4 regions of the Enterobacter sp. SA187 genome follow, and region 3 is predicted to be linked to each of the others. Evidence: predicted binding sites of a transcription regulator. Region 3 holds the regulator's gene; each other region holds the start of a gene.
What was found. The regulator PurR, encoded in region 3, represses purine synthesis genes. The targets are predictions, from matches to a motif close to CANGCAAACGTTTGCNTG.
Positions count from the first base shown of each region.

Region 1: a site for PurR is predicted at 2,006-2,023, ahead of BMF08_RS05145 (nucleobase:cation symporter-2 family protein). Genes of this name have one in related genera too.
Region 2: a site for PurR is predicted at 1,515-1,532, ahead of tusA (sulfurtransferase TusA). Genes of this name have one in related genera too.
Region 4: a site for PurR is predicted at 1,923-1,940, ahead of purL (phosphoribosylformylglycinamidine synthase). Genes of this name have one in related genera too.

Region 1 is NZ_CP019113.1:1,050,729-1,054,503, reverse strand. Features, by position in the region: gene BMF08_RS05150 (AsmA family protein) at 1-442, opposite strand, end outside; gene BMF08_RS05145 (nucleobase:cation symporter-2 family protein) at 563-1,954, opposite strand; gene recG (ATP-dependent DNA helicase RecG) at 2,109-3,775, opposite strand, start outside.
Region 2 is NZ_CP019113.1:862,884-866,658, reverse strand. Features, by position in the region: gene BMF08_RS04330 (MFS transporter) at 1-89, shown strand, start outside; gene BMF08_RS04325 (DcrB family lipoprotein) at 111-668, opposite strand; gene BMF08_RS04320 (7-cyano-7-deazaguanine/7-aminomethyl-7-deazaguanine transporter) at 741-1,406, opposite strand; gene tusA (sulfurtransferase TusA) at 1,592-1,837, shown strand; gene BMF08_RS04310 (TRAP transporter substrate-binding protein) at 2,004-2,987, shown strand; gene BMF08_RS04305 (TRAP transporter small permease) at 3,037-3,546, shown strand; gene BMF08_RS04300 (TRAP transporter large permease) at 3,557-3,775, shown strand, end outside.
Region 3 is NZ_CP019113.1:3,083,334-3,087,108, reverse strand. Features, by position in the region: gene BMF08_RS14760 (MFS transporter) at 1-689, opposite strand, end outside; gene cydH (cytochrome bd-I oxidase subunit CydH) at 862-954, opposite strand; gene purR (HTH-type transcriptional repressor PurR) at 1,249-2,274, shown strand; gene punR (DNA-binding transcriptional activator PunR) at 2,291-3,202, opposite strand; gene punC (purine nucleoside transporter PunC) at 3,316-3,775, shown strand, end outside.
Region 4 is NZ_CP019113.1:4,323,356-4,327,130, forward strand. Features, by position in the region: gene purL (phosphoribosylformylglycinamidine synthase) at 1-1,836, opposite strand, end outside; gene mltF (membrane-bound lytic murein transglycosylase MltF) at 2,103-3,668, shown strand; partial or broken gene tadA (tRNA adenosine(34) deaminase TadA) at 3,665-3,775, opposite strand, start outside.

The DNA.
Region 1 (3,775 bases), 2.0 Mb from region 3:
CGCCTGTCACCCGCTGGGCACTGAGATCCCAGCCAGTCGCCGGACTGTTGAACGCCATATTGTTCAGTTGCAGGCGGTCGGCCTGGAAGGGCAGCGGCGCGGTATCCGGAGATAAATTCAGCGTCCCGTCTGACAGCAAAATAGTATCGGCATGCAGCGGATCGGTGAACTGACGGCTACTCAGCCCAATATCCACCGCTTTCGCATCCAGGGTAGCGGGCTGGCCCTTGCGGCCAAACGTAACGCTCTTTAACAGCACATGGGAAGGCGAAGAAAAGCGGTGATCCACTGCCTCAACGGTGAGCTGGTAATCACTGTTATCCGTAACCCAGTGGCCCACCTGCGCTGCGCCCCAGCGCGTCTGGATCAGAAAATAGGCTGCAAGAATCAGCACCAGCAGCGCGATCAGCAGATAAATCAGCAGCTTTCCAATGAGTTTCATCGTCTTCCCTTCCTCTATGCAGACAGGGAATTTATGCACGATTTATGCGCAATGCTCAAGGAGGGAATGGTGAAAGCGTGTAACGGCGACAGCAGGAAAGCCCCGCTGCCGCCGTGAAAATCAGTTTTTCTCAGGCGGGAAAACGAGGTTCAGCACGATAGCGGTGATACCGCCCGCGGCGATCCCCGAGGAGAGCAGATTCTTCAGCCAGTCCGGCGCAAACTGCAGGATCAGCGGCTGCTGGGAAACGCCCAGACCGACCGCCAACGACAGGGCGATAATCATGATCGCGCGGCGGTTCAGCGGCTCGCGGGACACGATACGCACCCCGGAAGCGGCAATGGTACCGAACATCACCAGGGTCGCGCCGCCCAGCACCGGCTCAGGAATGTGCTGCACGAAGCCACTCACCGCCGGGAACAGGCCGAGCACGATCAGCATCAGCGCCACTACAAAACCGACATAACGGCTGGCCACGCCGGTCAGCTGGATCACGCCGTTGTTCTGTCCGAAACAGGAGTTCGGAAAGGTGTTGAACACCGCCGACACAAAGGAGTTCAGGCCGTTCGCCAGCACGCCGCCTTTCAGGCGCTTCATGTACAGCGGCCCGGAAACCGGCTGTTCGGAAACGTCAGAGGTGGCGGTAATATCGCCGATGGTTTCCAGCGAGGTGATCATAAATACCAGCATCAGCGGCAGCAGCAGGCTCCAGTCGATACCTAAACCGTAATAGAGCGGGGTGGGGACCATGATTAGATCGCTGCTGGTCGGCGCGGTGTTCTCAGGCAACATACCCAGCGCCCAGGCGAGGATATAACCCACCGCCATAGCGATCACCAGCGAGGCCACGCGCAGATACGGATTGCGCTGACGGTTAAGCAGGATGATCACCGCCAGCACCGCACCCGCCAGCAGCAGGTTTTTCGGCGCGCCGAAGGTGTGATCGGCCATGGCGCCATAGCCGCCGCCGATAGAGGTCAGGCCGACCTGGATCAGCGACAGACCGATAATCATCACCACCACGCCGGATACCAGCGGCGTAATAATGCGGCGCGCCAGGTGCAGCACGCGGGAAAGGACCATTTCGGTACAGCTTGCCAGCATCAGGGTGCCAAACAGCGCCGCCATCATGGTCGGCACATCCGCGCCGCCGGTTTTCAGCGCCGTGCCGCCCATGATCAGCGGGGCCACAAAGTTAAAGCTGGTGCCCTGAATGGATAACAGCCCGGAGCCAACCGGTCCCCACGCTTTGATCTGAATAATGGACGCCACACCGGAGGCGAACAGCGACATGCTGATGATGTGCTGCGTGTCCTGAGCCGGTAAGCCGAGCGCCTGACAAATCAGCATCGCCGGGGTGATGACCGCAACAAACATTGCCAGCAGATGCTGACAGGCGGCAAAAAGCGTTTGTGCCAGCGGCGGGCGATCTTCCAGGCGGTAGATCAGCTCACTATTATGCTGCGGCGCAACCGGTTGCGCATTTTCAGACTCGACGGTGTTAACGGACATCTCTGGCGATCCCATGATGGAAAAGCGGGGATTTTATCGGACTGAATGGTAAAAGCAAACGTTTGCCAGCAAAAAATCTCATAATTAAAAGGGATAAAAAGCGACCGGGATATAGCGTTATGCGTATGTCAGAGTGAATGGCTGAAAATTTGCGTCAGGCGTTGGAATAGCGTTCAGTTTCCGGCATCCAGCGCTCGATCAGCGCAAGCGCCTGTTCCGGATAACGCTCATGAATATGACGGGCGAGGCGCTGTACATCAGGGATCATCGCCTGGTCGCGCAGCAGATCGGCGACTTTGAATTCAGCGTTGCCGGTCTGTCGGGTACCGAGCAGTTCGCCGGGGCCGCGAATTTCCAGATCCTTTTGCGCAATCACAAAGCCATCGTTACTGTCGCGCAGCACCTGCAGGCGTTTCTGCGCGGTTTTCGACAGCGGGGATTTGTACAGCAGTACGCAGTGGGACGCCACCGCGCCACGACCGACGCGACCCCGGAGCTGGTGGAGTTGCGCAAGGCCCAGCCGTTCCGGATTTTCGATGATCATCAGGCTGGCGTTGGGCACGTCCACACCTACCTCGATGACGGTGGTGGCGATCAGCAGATGCAGCTCGCCCAGCTTAAACGCCTGCATCACCGCCTGTTTTTCGGCGGGCTTCATGCGGCCATGAACCAGACCGACGTTAAGCTCCGGCAGCGCCAGCTTCAGTTCTTCCCAGGTGGCCTCGGCTGCCTGGGCTTCCAGTAAATCGGATTCTTCGATCAGCGTGCACACCCAGTAAGCCTGGCGGCCTTCGCTCATGCACGCCTGGCGTACGCGATCGATAATATCGCTGCGGCGCGTGTCGGGAATGGCCACCGTGGTGACGGGCGTACGTCCCGGCGGCATTTCGTCGATCACAGAGGTATCGAGATCGGCATACGCCGTCATCGCCAGCGTACGCGGAATAGGGGTTGCGGTCATGATCAGCTGATGAGGATGAAAGCCCTGTTGCTGGCCTTTTTCCCACAGCGCCAGCCGCTGATGCACGCCAAAGCGATGCTGTTCGTCGATGATCACCAGCGCCAGGCCGTTAAACTGCACCTGTTCCTGGAAAATGGCGTGGGTGCCGACAATCATCTGCACCTGACCGCTGGCGATGGCATCCTGCTGCGCCACGCGCGCTTTGCCCTTCTGTTTACCCGCCAGCCAGCCGACTTCAATGCCGAGAGGGGCAAACCAGGCGCGGAAATTGTTAGCGTGCTGCTCGGCAAGCAGTTCGGTGGGGGCCATCATCGCCACCTGTTTGCCATTGGCGATGGCGCGCAGGGCGGCAAGGGCCGCCACCAGCGTTTTACCGGAGCCAACGTCGCCCTGCACCAGACGCATCATCGGAATATCAAGCGCCATATCGTGTTCGATTTCGGACACCACCCGTGCCTGCGCGCCGGTCGGTTTAAACGGCAGTGACGCCAGCAGCTGGTTTTTCAGCTCATCCTGCGCGGCAAGCGGCTGGGCGTGGAAACGCTGTGCGCCGGCGCGTAAGGCCAGCATACTGAGATTATGCGCCAGCAGCTCTTCGAGGATCAGACGGCGCTGGGCGGGATGCTGACCGCTTTCCAGATCGGCAAGTTGTAAGGTCGGCGGCGGGCGATGCAGCGTGCGCAGCGCTTCCGGCAGGCTCATCATGCCCTGGGCTAATTCAGCGGGCAGCAGTTCGGCAATGGCGCAGGTGTCCAGCAGTTCCAGCGCCTGGTCCGTCAGCTTGCGCAGCGTCGCCTGTTTGATGCCTTCGGTTGTCGGATAGACGGGGGTCAGGGTGTCCGCCAGCGCCGGGCTGGTCA
Region 2 (3,775 bases), 2.2 Mb from region 3:
TCTATCTGGCGGCTGCGGGGCTGGTGGCGGTGGCGCTGTTGCTGGCATGGCGGTTAAAAAAACGGCCTCCTGTGGAGACCGTTGTTTAACTATGCGTGTCCGGCAGAGACTTATTTCAGCACGATGGTGTTGATAATGTTCTCAGCTGCCGTTTGCGCCTGCTGCTGGTTTTCGGCCGGCAGCGTGACCTGAATGGTCAGCAATTTGTTATCCACTTTACCCAGCACCACGGAAGACCAGGCGGTCTGGCCTTTGGCAGAGATAATGCTGTCGAGCTGCTGCATTTTCTGGCCTTTCACGTCGATGGATTTGTTGGTCACCACCTGCAGCTGCGGATCGCGGCTGCGCTGCTGATCTTCCAGACGTTTGGTCAGCACGGACAGCTCTTCGTTGCTGTTATCGCCGACAATAACAATCACCGCTTTCTGGCCGGTCGCGTCAGAGTAGACGTGCATGTTGTTAGCCTGGGTGCCCAGTTTGCCGCTCTGATCGGTCATGTCTGCGGGCAGCGAGAAACTCAGCTTGCCGTCCAGCAGCGTTACTGGCTGACCGGTCGCATTGGCTTCCGCCGACGCAGCCTGCGCCGGAGTCGCTTTATCATTGTTGTCACAGGCCGCCAGCCCCATTACCAGCAGGCCAATACCGACATATTTAACCAGATTGCGCATTGACTTCTTCCTTTCGATAAACGGCCATAACGGCTCATTCGTCCATCTTATCACAAGTTATCAGGCGTACCTTTAACTGGCCTGCAACGCCGGAATTTCAGATTTATCTGCCAGTCTTTTCAGGCACATATTAAGCAGTACGCCGTACATCGGCAGGAAGAAGACCAGGCTGATAAGCACCTTAAAGCTGTAGTCAACGAGCGCGATTTCCATCCAGTGTTGCGCCATAAACGCATCCGGACTGCGCCAGAAGGCGATAAAGAAGAAGGCGATGGTATCGCTGGCGTTACCGAAGATGGTGGAAACCGTCGGCGCAAGCCACCAGTGGCGGCTCTGGCGCAGGCGGTTAAAGACGCGTACGTCGAGGATCTGCCCCAGCGTATAGGCCATAAAGCTGGCGGCGGCGATACGGGCGACAAACAGGTTGAAATGCGCCAGCGCGCCGAATCCCTGCCAGCTACCCATATAAAACAGCGACGAAATGATATACGACACCACCAGCGCCGGGATCATCACGGCAAAGATAATGCGTCGGGCCAGCGGCGCGCCAAAAATACGCACGGTGAGATCGGTGGCGAGGAATATAAACGGAAAGCTGAACGCGCCCCAGGTGGTGTGGAAACCAAAAATGGTGATTGGCAACTGCACCAGATAGTTACTGGAGGTGATCACCAGTAAATGGAATAGCGATAACCAGAACAACGCTTTTACGCGCTGGGATTGAGAGAACTGCGACATATTGTGACCTTTTTAGTGGTTGGGGTTAGGGAACCCAATTAATGCAACGTAATTTTATAAAGCCGCCGCATCATACTGCTTTGACTCACCATTGCAATGGCTAATTTTCACGCAATCGTTAACCTGACTTGCGTCACAAAAATGGCGGCGTAAACTAATGCGGTTTTTGACCGGATGAGACAACCATGAGCGATCTGTTTACCACACCTGACCACACCCTTGATGCCCTGGGGCTGCGTTGCCCGGAACCTGTCATGATGGTGCGCAAAACCGTGCGCAGCATGCAGGCGGGCGAAACCCTGCTGATTATTGCCGACGATCCGGCGACCACGCGCGACATCCCCGGTTTCTGCCGTTTTATGGAGCATGAACTTGTGGCGCAGGAGACAGAATCGCTGCCTTATCGCTATCTGCTGCGTAAAGGCGACTAGCCGCTGACCGCAAAAAGAACCCCTGTTGTCACATTGTTAAACCTCCGTTTCATTATTTTAGCGCTTTTGTGAACCGCTTCACCCCTGCCCGTCACAACCCAGGCTAATTTCTAAGCGTAAAAATAAAACACAGTTTTACCGCTGACCCTACCCTGGAGCTGACCCGATGAAAACGACCCTCAAGCCGTTACTGGCTTCGCTGTGCCTGTCCACCGCGTCATTACTGTTTGCCCCTGCCGTGATGGCGCAGGTGATCAAAGCCGCCGACGTGCATCCGCAGGGCTACCCGAACGTGGTGGCCGTGCAGAACATGGGCGAAAAACTCAAACAGCAAACCGATGGCAAATTAGAAATTAAAGTCTTCCCCGGCGGCGTATTAGGGGATGAAAAGCAGATGATTGAACAGGCGCAGATGGGGGCAATCGACATGATCCGCGTCTCGATGGCGCCGGTCGCCGCTATTCTGCCGGACATCGAAGTTTTCACTCTGCCGTACGTTTTCCGCGATGAAGACCATATGCATAAAGTGATCGACGGCGATATCGGCAAAAGCATCGGCGAAAAGCTGACTAACAACCCGAAATCGCGGCTGGTGTTTCTTGGCTGGATGGATTCCGGCACCCGTAACCTGATCACCAAGACGCCCGTCACCACGCCTGAAGCGCTGAAAGGGATGAAGATCCGCGTGCAGGGCAGCCCGGTGGCGCTGGCGACCCTGAAAGCAATGGGCGCGAACGCGGTGGCGATGGGGGTAAGTGAAGTGTACAGCGGCATGCAGACCGGCGTTATCGACGGCGCGGAAAACAATCCACCAACCTTTGTGGCCCATAACTACCTGCCGATCGCCAAGAATTACACCCTGAGCGGTCACTTTATTACCCCGGAAATGCTGCTCTATTCCAAAGTGAAATGGGACAAACTCAGCGCCGACGATCAGCAGAAAATCCTCACCCTCGCCCGTGAAGCCCAGGCCGAACAGCGCACGCTGTGGCAGGCGTATAACGCCGACGCGGTCGCGAAAATGAAAGCTGGCGGCGTGAAATTCCAGGAAATCGACAAGGCGGTCTTTGTGAAGGCGACAGAGCCGGTGCGCGCGCAGTATGGCGACAAACACCAGGATCTGATGAAAGCCATCGCGGATGTGAAGTAATTCTGCTGCGCCAGCCGTCCGCTGGCGCATAACGCCTTGTGGAGGACGTATGTCCGAAATCTACCTGAAGTGGATGGATCGCCTGTACCTGCTCGCCATGACAGTGGCGGGGATTTCCCTGCTGGTGATGACCATTGTCATCCCCATCGGCATTTTCTCGCGCTACGTGCTTAACCGCGGCGAATCCTGGCCGGAACCGGTCGCCATTATCTGTATGGTGACTTTTACCTTTATCGGCGCAGCGGTGGGCTACCGTGCCGGATCGCACATCGCCGTCAACATGCTGACCGATCGTCTGCCGCTGGCGCTGAAAAATGTCTGTGCGCGGGTGGTGGATCTACTGATGCTGCTCATCTCCAGCCTGATCTTCTGGTACAGCTATTTACTGTGTGTGGAACTGTGGGAGCAGCCGGTAGCGGAATTCCCGGTGCTGACCTCCGGGGAGAGTTATCTGCCGCTACCTGTTGGTTCGGCGATCCTGATCCTGTTTGTGATTGAGCGGCTGCTGTTCGGTTCCCAGGAGAACCGTCCGGTAGTGCTGATTGGTAACCATGGTTAAGAGGTGAGAGATGGATGCATTTGTGTTGTTGTTCACCCTCGCCATTCTGCTGGCGCTGGGGATGCCGGTGGCCTTTGCCGTCGGCCTGAGCGCCGTCGCAGGCGCGCTGTGGATCGATTTACCCCTTGAGGCGCTGATGATCCAGATCACCAGCGGGGTGAACAAATTTACCCTGCTGGCGATACCGTTCTTCATTCTCGCCGGCGCGATCATGGCGGAAGGGGGCATT
Region 3 (3,775 bases):
TCCTGCAACACCGGCGAGATATAGGTATAAAGGGTGAACATCGCCCCGGCGCCCAGCACGGTGGTCAGCAGCGCCGATAAAACCTGCGGGCGCATCAGCACCGCCAGCTCCTGGCGCACATTCGGACGCACGCCCGCGCTGCCCTTCGGCAGGGAGAAGAACAGGCTTAACATCGACACCACGCCAAGACCTGCGGTGGCGAGGAAGGACATCCGCCAGCCGATGGTTTCCCCAAGCCAGGTGGCCGCTGGAACGCCGCCGATATTGGCGATGGTCAGTCCCATAAACATGGTCGCCACGGCGCTGGCCTGTTTATGTTTCGGTACCACGCTTGCGGCCACCACTGAACCCAGGCCAAAGAAGGCGCCGTGGTTAAGACTGGTGATAATGCGCGATAACAGCAGCGTGGTGTAATCCGGCGCAATGGCCGACAGTACATTACCGAGGGTGAAAATCGCCATCAGGAAGATCAGCGCGTTACGACGGGCGCGATGCGACAGCAGCAGCGTCATCAGGGGGGCGCCCACCATCACGCCGATCGCATAGGCGCTGATCAGCATGCCGGCGGCAGGGATCGAGACGTCAACGCCACGGGCGATTACCGGCAGCAATCCCATGGGTGAAAATTCAGTTGTACCTATCCCAAAAGCCCCGATTGCCAGTGACAGCAGGGGAAAATTTATCTTCATTATTACATGACTCCAGTAATGCGATGGCGTACAGAGCGCCCCGCGGTGAAGTCAAAAGCATGACATTAATCACAAAAAAACAGAAGTTAATGAAGTGACAAAAGATTATTGCAAATTTGATAACAATCGGCGGGAATGAAAAAGAGAGGGAGAGCGCTCTCCCTGCTCTGGATCAATTAAAAGCGGCAGTCATTGCGCCAGCAACGATCAGGCTGAGCACGATTACGGTAGTAAACAGCGAATACTTCAGATTGCTATCCATCATTTTTTCTCCTTTGTTAACCCCCACAAAAAGTGAGATTGCTCATTTTTGCACAGTTAAACGCAAAAATCTTCTCTGTTTTAGATTGATAACCATTTTTAGACTTCCCCTTTTCATCAAGATCAGCCAGAATTCCACGCTAAATTTATTCGTGTACCGGCCACTGACCCCTCCTGACGTCCTGTGTTGTTTTCCCGGCGTATCGCAACCTGAAAATGTTGTGCGAAGGGTTTTTTAAGGCAAACGTTTACCTGTAGAAGTATCAGGAGTTTAAGATATGGTCTGGAGTGAGATCTAATGGCAACAATTAAAGATGTAGCGAAACGCGCAAACGTTTCCACTACAACCGTATCACATGTTATTAACAAAACCCGTTTTGTTGCGGAAGAAACGCGCAACGCGGTGTGGGCAGCCATCAAAGAGCTGCATTATTCCCCAAGCGCGGTGGCGCGCAGTCTGAAGGTTAACCATACCAAGTCGATTGGCTTGCTGGCGACCAGCAGCGAAGCGCCCTACTTCGCCGAAATCATTGAAGCTGTTGAGAAAAACTGCTTCCAGAAGGGCTATACCCTGATCCTCGGCAACGCCTGGAACAACCTGGAAAAGCAGCGCGCTTATCTGTCGATGATGGCGCAAAAGCGCGTCGACGGCCTGATGGTGATGTGTTCTGAATACCCGGACCCGCTGTTGCGCATGCTTGAAGAGTACCGTCATATCCCGATGGTGGTGATGGACTGGGGCGAAGCGAAAGCGGACTTTACCGATTCGGTGATCGATAACGCTTTTGAAGGCGGCTATATGGCGGGCCGTTATCTGATCGAACGTGGCCACCGTGAAATCGGCGTCATTCCGGGCCCGCTTGAGCGTAACACCGGCGCGGGCCGTCTGGCGGGCTTTATGAAAGCGATGGAAGAAGCGCTGATTAAGGTGCCGGAAAACTGGATCGTGCAGGGCGACTTTGAGCCGGAATCCGGCTACCGCGCCATGCAGCAGATCCTCTCCCAGCCGCATCGTCCGACCGCAGTCTTCTGCGGCGGCGACGTGATGGCGATGGGCGCGCTCTGCGGGGCTGATGAAATGGGTCTGCGCGTGCCGCAGGACGTGTCGCTGATTGGTTATGACAACGTGCGCAACGCGCGTTTCTTCACTCCGGCGCTGACCACCATTCACCAGCCGAAAGATTCGCTGGGCGAAACGGCCTTCAATATGCTGATGGACAGGATCGTCAGCAAGCGTGAAGAGTCGCAGTCCATTGAGGTGCACCCGCGTCTCATCGAACGCCGCTCGGTCGCCGACGGCCCGTTCCGCGACTACCGCCGTTAAGCCTGCCGGGAGCCAGTCACTCTGGCTCCCGCAACCACTCTTTATTCAGCGTCTCGCTGTCTCCTAAATAATCGAGCAGCCAGCTTAAGGCGGGCGAATTGTCCTTTTGCTGCCACGTCAGGCAACAGGCGGCGTCCGGGAAGGGGTTTTCAAGCGGCAGCGCCACCCACTCTCCGCGATCAAGCCAGGGCCTGGCAAAATGCGCCGGTACCATGCCGATACACAATCCCGCCGACAGACAGGCCGCCGAGGATTCCCAGTCGGGCGCGACGATGCGCCGCTGGTTATCCAGCAGCCAGGTGATACGCTTCGGCAGCGAGCGGGAGGTGTCTTCGCGCACCAGCGACGGCCAGTTGCGCAAGGTGTCATCGCTCAGCGGCCCGTCCATCGCCGCCAGCGGGTGTTCACGGGATACCACGCACTTCCAGCTCAATTTCCCCATATCCCGGAAGGCGTAGCGCCCGCCCACCGGCACCGCCTGGGTCGCCCCAATCGCCAGTTCCACGCGGCCATCCGCCAGCGCGTCCCACACGCCGTTGAATACTTCCTGAAAGACGATCAGCTCCACATCCTGAAAGTGGCGGTAGAAATCGACGATCATTTGCCTGCTACGTTCGGGCTTAACGATATTGTCCACCGCGATGGATAACTGCCCCCGCCAGCCGTTGGCGATCTGCTGACACTGCTGACGGGTGATCTGCATTTTTTTGATAACAGATCGCCCTTCCTTTAAAAACCAGCGCCCGGCCGGGGTAAGCACCACGTCACGGTGACGGCGCTCAAACAGCGGCACCGCCAGCCACTCTTCCAGTTGCCGCACCGTATAGCTAACCGCCGATGGGACCCGGTGGAGTTCCTGCGCCGCGGCGCTGAAGCTGCCGGTTCGTGCCACCGCATCAACCACTTCCAGTGAATATTCTGACCACATGTTCTGCCTGCAAATTTTTTGAATGCAATGTGCAAATATTAGCGTTTCACAACCGTCATTGCACTCCCTACACTCTGCCGCTCTGCTCACCTGCCAAAACAAGAGAACGTGACATGAAACCTGGAAAAGGATTTTTAGTCTGGCTGGCGGGGTTAAGCGTACTGGGCTTTCTGGCTACAGATATGTATTTACCCGCCTTCGCCGTTATTCAGAATGATCTACAAACCCCGGCGGCTGCCGTCAGCGCCAGCCTGAGTCTGTTTTTAGCCGGATTTGCGGTTGCGCAACTGGCGTGGGGTCCGCTGTCCGATACTTATGGTCGCCGCCCGGTGCTGTTAAGCGGTCTGGCGCTCTTTGCCGTCGGCTGTCTGGGCATGCTGTGGGTGCGCGACGCCACCTGGCTGCTGGTGCTGCGTTTTATCCAGGCGATCGGCGTCTGCGCTGCCGCCGTCACCTGGCAGGCGCTGGTGACGGATCACTATCCGGCGCACCGCACTAATCGTATCTTCGCCACCATTATGCCGCTGGTGGGTCTCTCTCCGGCCCTTGCGCCGCTGCTGGGCAGCTGGATCC
Region 4 (3,775 bases), 1.2 Mb from region 3:
CATTTTCGGCGTTTTACCCAGCAGCACGTCCAGCGGCATGTCGATAGGCTGATTGTCGAAGTGGCTGTCGGCCAGGCTTAAGTGCATCTCTTCGGTGGCTTCGCCAATCACCGCATAAGGGGCGCGCTCGCGACGGCACAGGGCATCGAACAGCGGTAACTGATCGGCGGCGACCGCCAGCACATAACGCTCCTGGGATTCGTTACACCAGATTTCCAGTGGGCTCATGCCCGGCTCATCGCTGAGGATTTTGCGCAGATCGAACCGACCGCCGCGGTTGCCGTCGCTCACCAGTTCCGGCATGGCGTTGGACAGACCGCCCGCGCCGACGTCATGAATAAAGAGGATTGGGTTAGCCTCGCCAAGCTGCCAGCAGCGGTCGATCACTTCCTGGCAACGACGTTCCATTTCAGGGTTGTCGCGCTGGACGGAGGCAAAATCGAGATCCGCGTCGGACTGGCCGGAGGCCATAGAGGACGCCGCGCCGCCGCCCAGACCGATATTCATCGCCGGGCCGCCCAGCACGATCAGTTTCGCGCCAACGTTGATCTCGCCTTTTTGCACATGATCGGCGCGAATGTTGCCGATCCCGCCCGCCAGCATGATCGGCTTATGATAGCCGCGCAGCTCTTCGCCGTTGTGGCTGTTCACTTTTTCTTCATAGGTACGGAAGTAGCCGTTCAGCGCCGGGCGACCGAATTCGTTATTAAAGGCCGCGCCGCCAAGCGGGCCGTCGGTCATAATATCCAGCGCCGTCACGATGCGATCCGGCTTGCCGAAATCTTCTTCCCACGGCTGTTCAAAGCCCGGAATACGCAGGTTGGAAACGGAGAAGCCCACCAGCCCGGCTTTCGGCTTCGCGCCGCGCCCGGTGGCGCCTTCATCACGAATTTCACCGCCGGAGCCGGTTGCCGCGCCCGGCCACGGCGAGATCGCCGTCGGGTGGTTATGGGTTTCCACTTTCATCAGGATATGCGTCGGCTCCTGGTGGAAGTCGTAGCGCCCTTCTTCGTGGCTGGCGTAGAAACGCCCCACCTCTGAACCTTCCATCACGGCGGCGTTGTCTTTATAGGCCGACAACACGTGATCCGGGGTCTGTTCAAAGGTGTTCTTGATCATTTTAAACAGCGATTTCGGCTGCTGTTCGCCGTCGATCACCCAGTCAGCGTTAAAGATCTTGTGACGGCAGTGTTCGGAGTTCGCCTGGGCGAACATATAGAGCTCGATGTCGTTCGGGTTGCGGCCCAGACGGGTAAAGGCATCGAACAGGTAGTCAATTTCGTCTTCCGCCAGCGCCAGCCCCAGACGGAGGTTGGCATCGTTCAGCGCCTGACGCCCCTGCCCCAGCATATCCACGCTGGAAACCGGCGCAGGCTGGTGATGGGCAAACAGCTGCTGCGCGTCATCAAGCGCCGCGAACACCGTTTCCATCATGCGGTCATGCAATTCGTCCGCCACGGCCTGCCACTGTTCCACGCTCAGTTCAGCGGCGTCAACATAATACGCCACACCGCGCTCAAGGCGGCTGATCAGCGCCAGCCCGCAGTTGTGGGCGATATCGGTGGCTTTGGATGACCAGGGTGAAATGGTGCCGGGACGCGGCGTCACCAGGATCAGTTTGCCTGCCGGGGTATGGCTGGCGAGCGCCGGGCCGTATTGCAGCAGACGCGCCAGTTGGGCGTGTTCATCGGCAGTTAACGGGGCGGTGAGATCGGCAAAATGGACATACTCGGCGTAAATGTTGCTTACAGGAAGGTCGGCCGCCTGAAAACGCGCCAGCAATTTGTTGATACGGAAGGCAGACAGGGCAGGCGAACCACGCAGAATTTCCATCATAAGTCTCTCGTCTTTAGCGCGTCGGTGACGCTTTACGTATGCGCAAGGTGGGGAAAACGGGCACATTATAGAGAATAGTGAGCGCCGACGAAACCGTTTGCGTGGAAATAAAATCGGCGCAGTTTTTGCGCCGCTGCGCCTGCCGCTTTGCGAATTAGTTGCCAACTGCCTTATTGTTAAGCAAAATGCCGCTCATCCTTCATCACGCATTATTGTTATCAGGGCAGCATCTACTCAGGACTCGCGCGGCGCAGAGAATTAACTAATTGAAAAAATTAAAGCTTAATTATCTGCTTATCGGCATCGTTACCCTGCTGCTGGCAGCGGCGCTGTGGCCTTCCATTCCCTGGTCAACTAAAGCCGAAAACCGCATCGCCGCCATCCAGGCGCGCGGTGAGCTGCGCGTCAGCACCATTGTCTCCCCGCTGACCTGGTCTTCTGTGGACGACAAGCCTTCCGGTCTGGATTACGAACTGGCGCAGCAGTTTGCCGATTATCTGGGCGTGACGCTGAAAGTGACGGTGCGCCAGAATATCAGCCAGCTGTTTGACGATCTCGATCATGATCGCGCCGATATGCTGGCCGCCGGGCTGGTGTATAACAGCGAGCGCGTGCGTAATTATCAGGCCGGGCCAATCTACTATTCCGTCTCGCAACAACTGGTATACCGGGTGGGCAGCTATCGCCCGCGCTCGCTCGCGGAAGTGAACGCCTCGCAGCTGACCATTGCGCCGGGGCATGTCGCCATCAACGACTTGCAGGCGCTGAAAGCGCAGAAATTCCCGGATCTGAGCTGGACGGTGGATGAAAAACTCGGCACCAGCGCCCTGCTGCAACAGGTGGCAGACGGTAAGCTGGCGTACACGGTGGCGGATTCTGTCGCCATCAGCCTGTTCCAGCGGGTGCATCCGGAACTGGCGGTGGCGCTGGATATCAGCGATGAGCAGCCGGTAACCTGGTTTACTCACAAAGACAGCGACAACACCCTGTCTGCGGCGATGCTCGATTTCTTTAACGATATCAATGAAGACGGTACCCTGGCGCGGCTGGAGGAGAAGTATCTCGGCCACGGCGAGGGCTTTGACTATGTCGATACCCGCTCCTTCCTGCGGGCGGTGGACAATGTGCTGCCGGAACTGCAGCCGCTGTTTGAGAAATACGCGCAGAATATTGACTGGCGGCTGCTGGCGGCAATTTCGTATCAGGAATCCCACTGGGACACCCAGGCCACCTCGCCCACCGGCGTGCGCGGCTTAATGATGCTGACCAAAAACACTGCCCAGAGCCTTGGCCTGAGCGATCGTACCGATGCTGAGCAGAGTATCAGCGGCGGCGCGCGCTATTTGCAGGACATGATGGGCAAAGTGCCGGAGACGGTGCCGGAAGAAGAGCGTATCTGGTTTGCGCTAGCGGCCTATAACATGGGTTACGCGCACATGCTGGACGCCCGCGCGCTGACCGCCCGCACCAAAGGTAATCCGGACAGCTGGTCTGATGTTAAGCAACGCCTGCCCTTACTGAGCCAGAAGCCCTGGTACAGCAAACTCACCTATGGCTATGCGCGGGGTCACGAGGCCTATGCCTATGTGGAGAATATCCGTAAGTATCAGATAAGCCTGGTAGGGTATTTGCAGGAGAAAGAGAAACAGGCGGCGGAGGCATTGCGTCTGGCGCAAAGCTATCCGATCGTGGAGATAGAGGAACTGGATGCGCCTCAAGAAGGCGTGCTGCCTTTCAGCGCGTTTTCCCCGGCGGAGGTGCTGGGCCATTCCCCGCTGATACTACCTCAGGCTCCGGCGCAGCTGCCGCCGGTGCAAAAACCCGCGCCTTAGCGCGCGTCTGTCGCGCCCTTTTTCAACGCTTTTTTCTCGGCCCGCCGCGCCCGGAAAAAGGCGCTCAGCATACCGGCGCACTCCTCGCCAAGAATGCCTTCCATAAT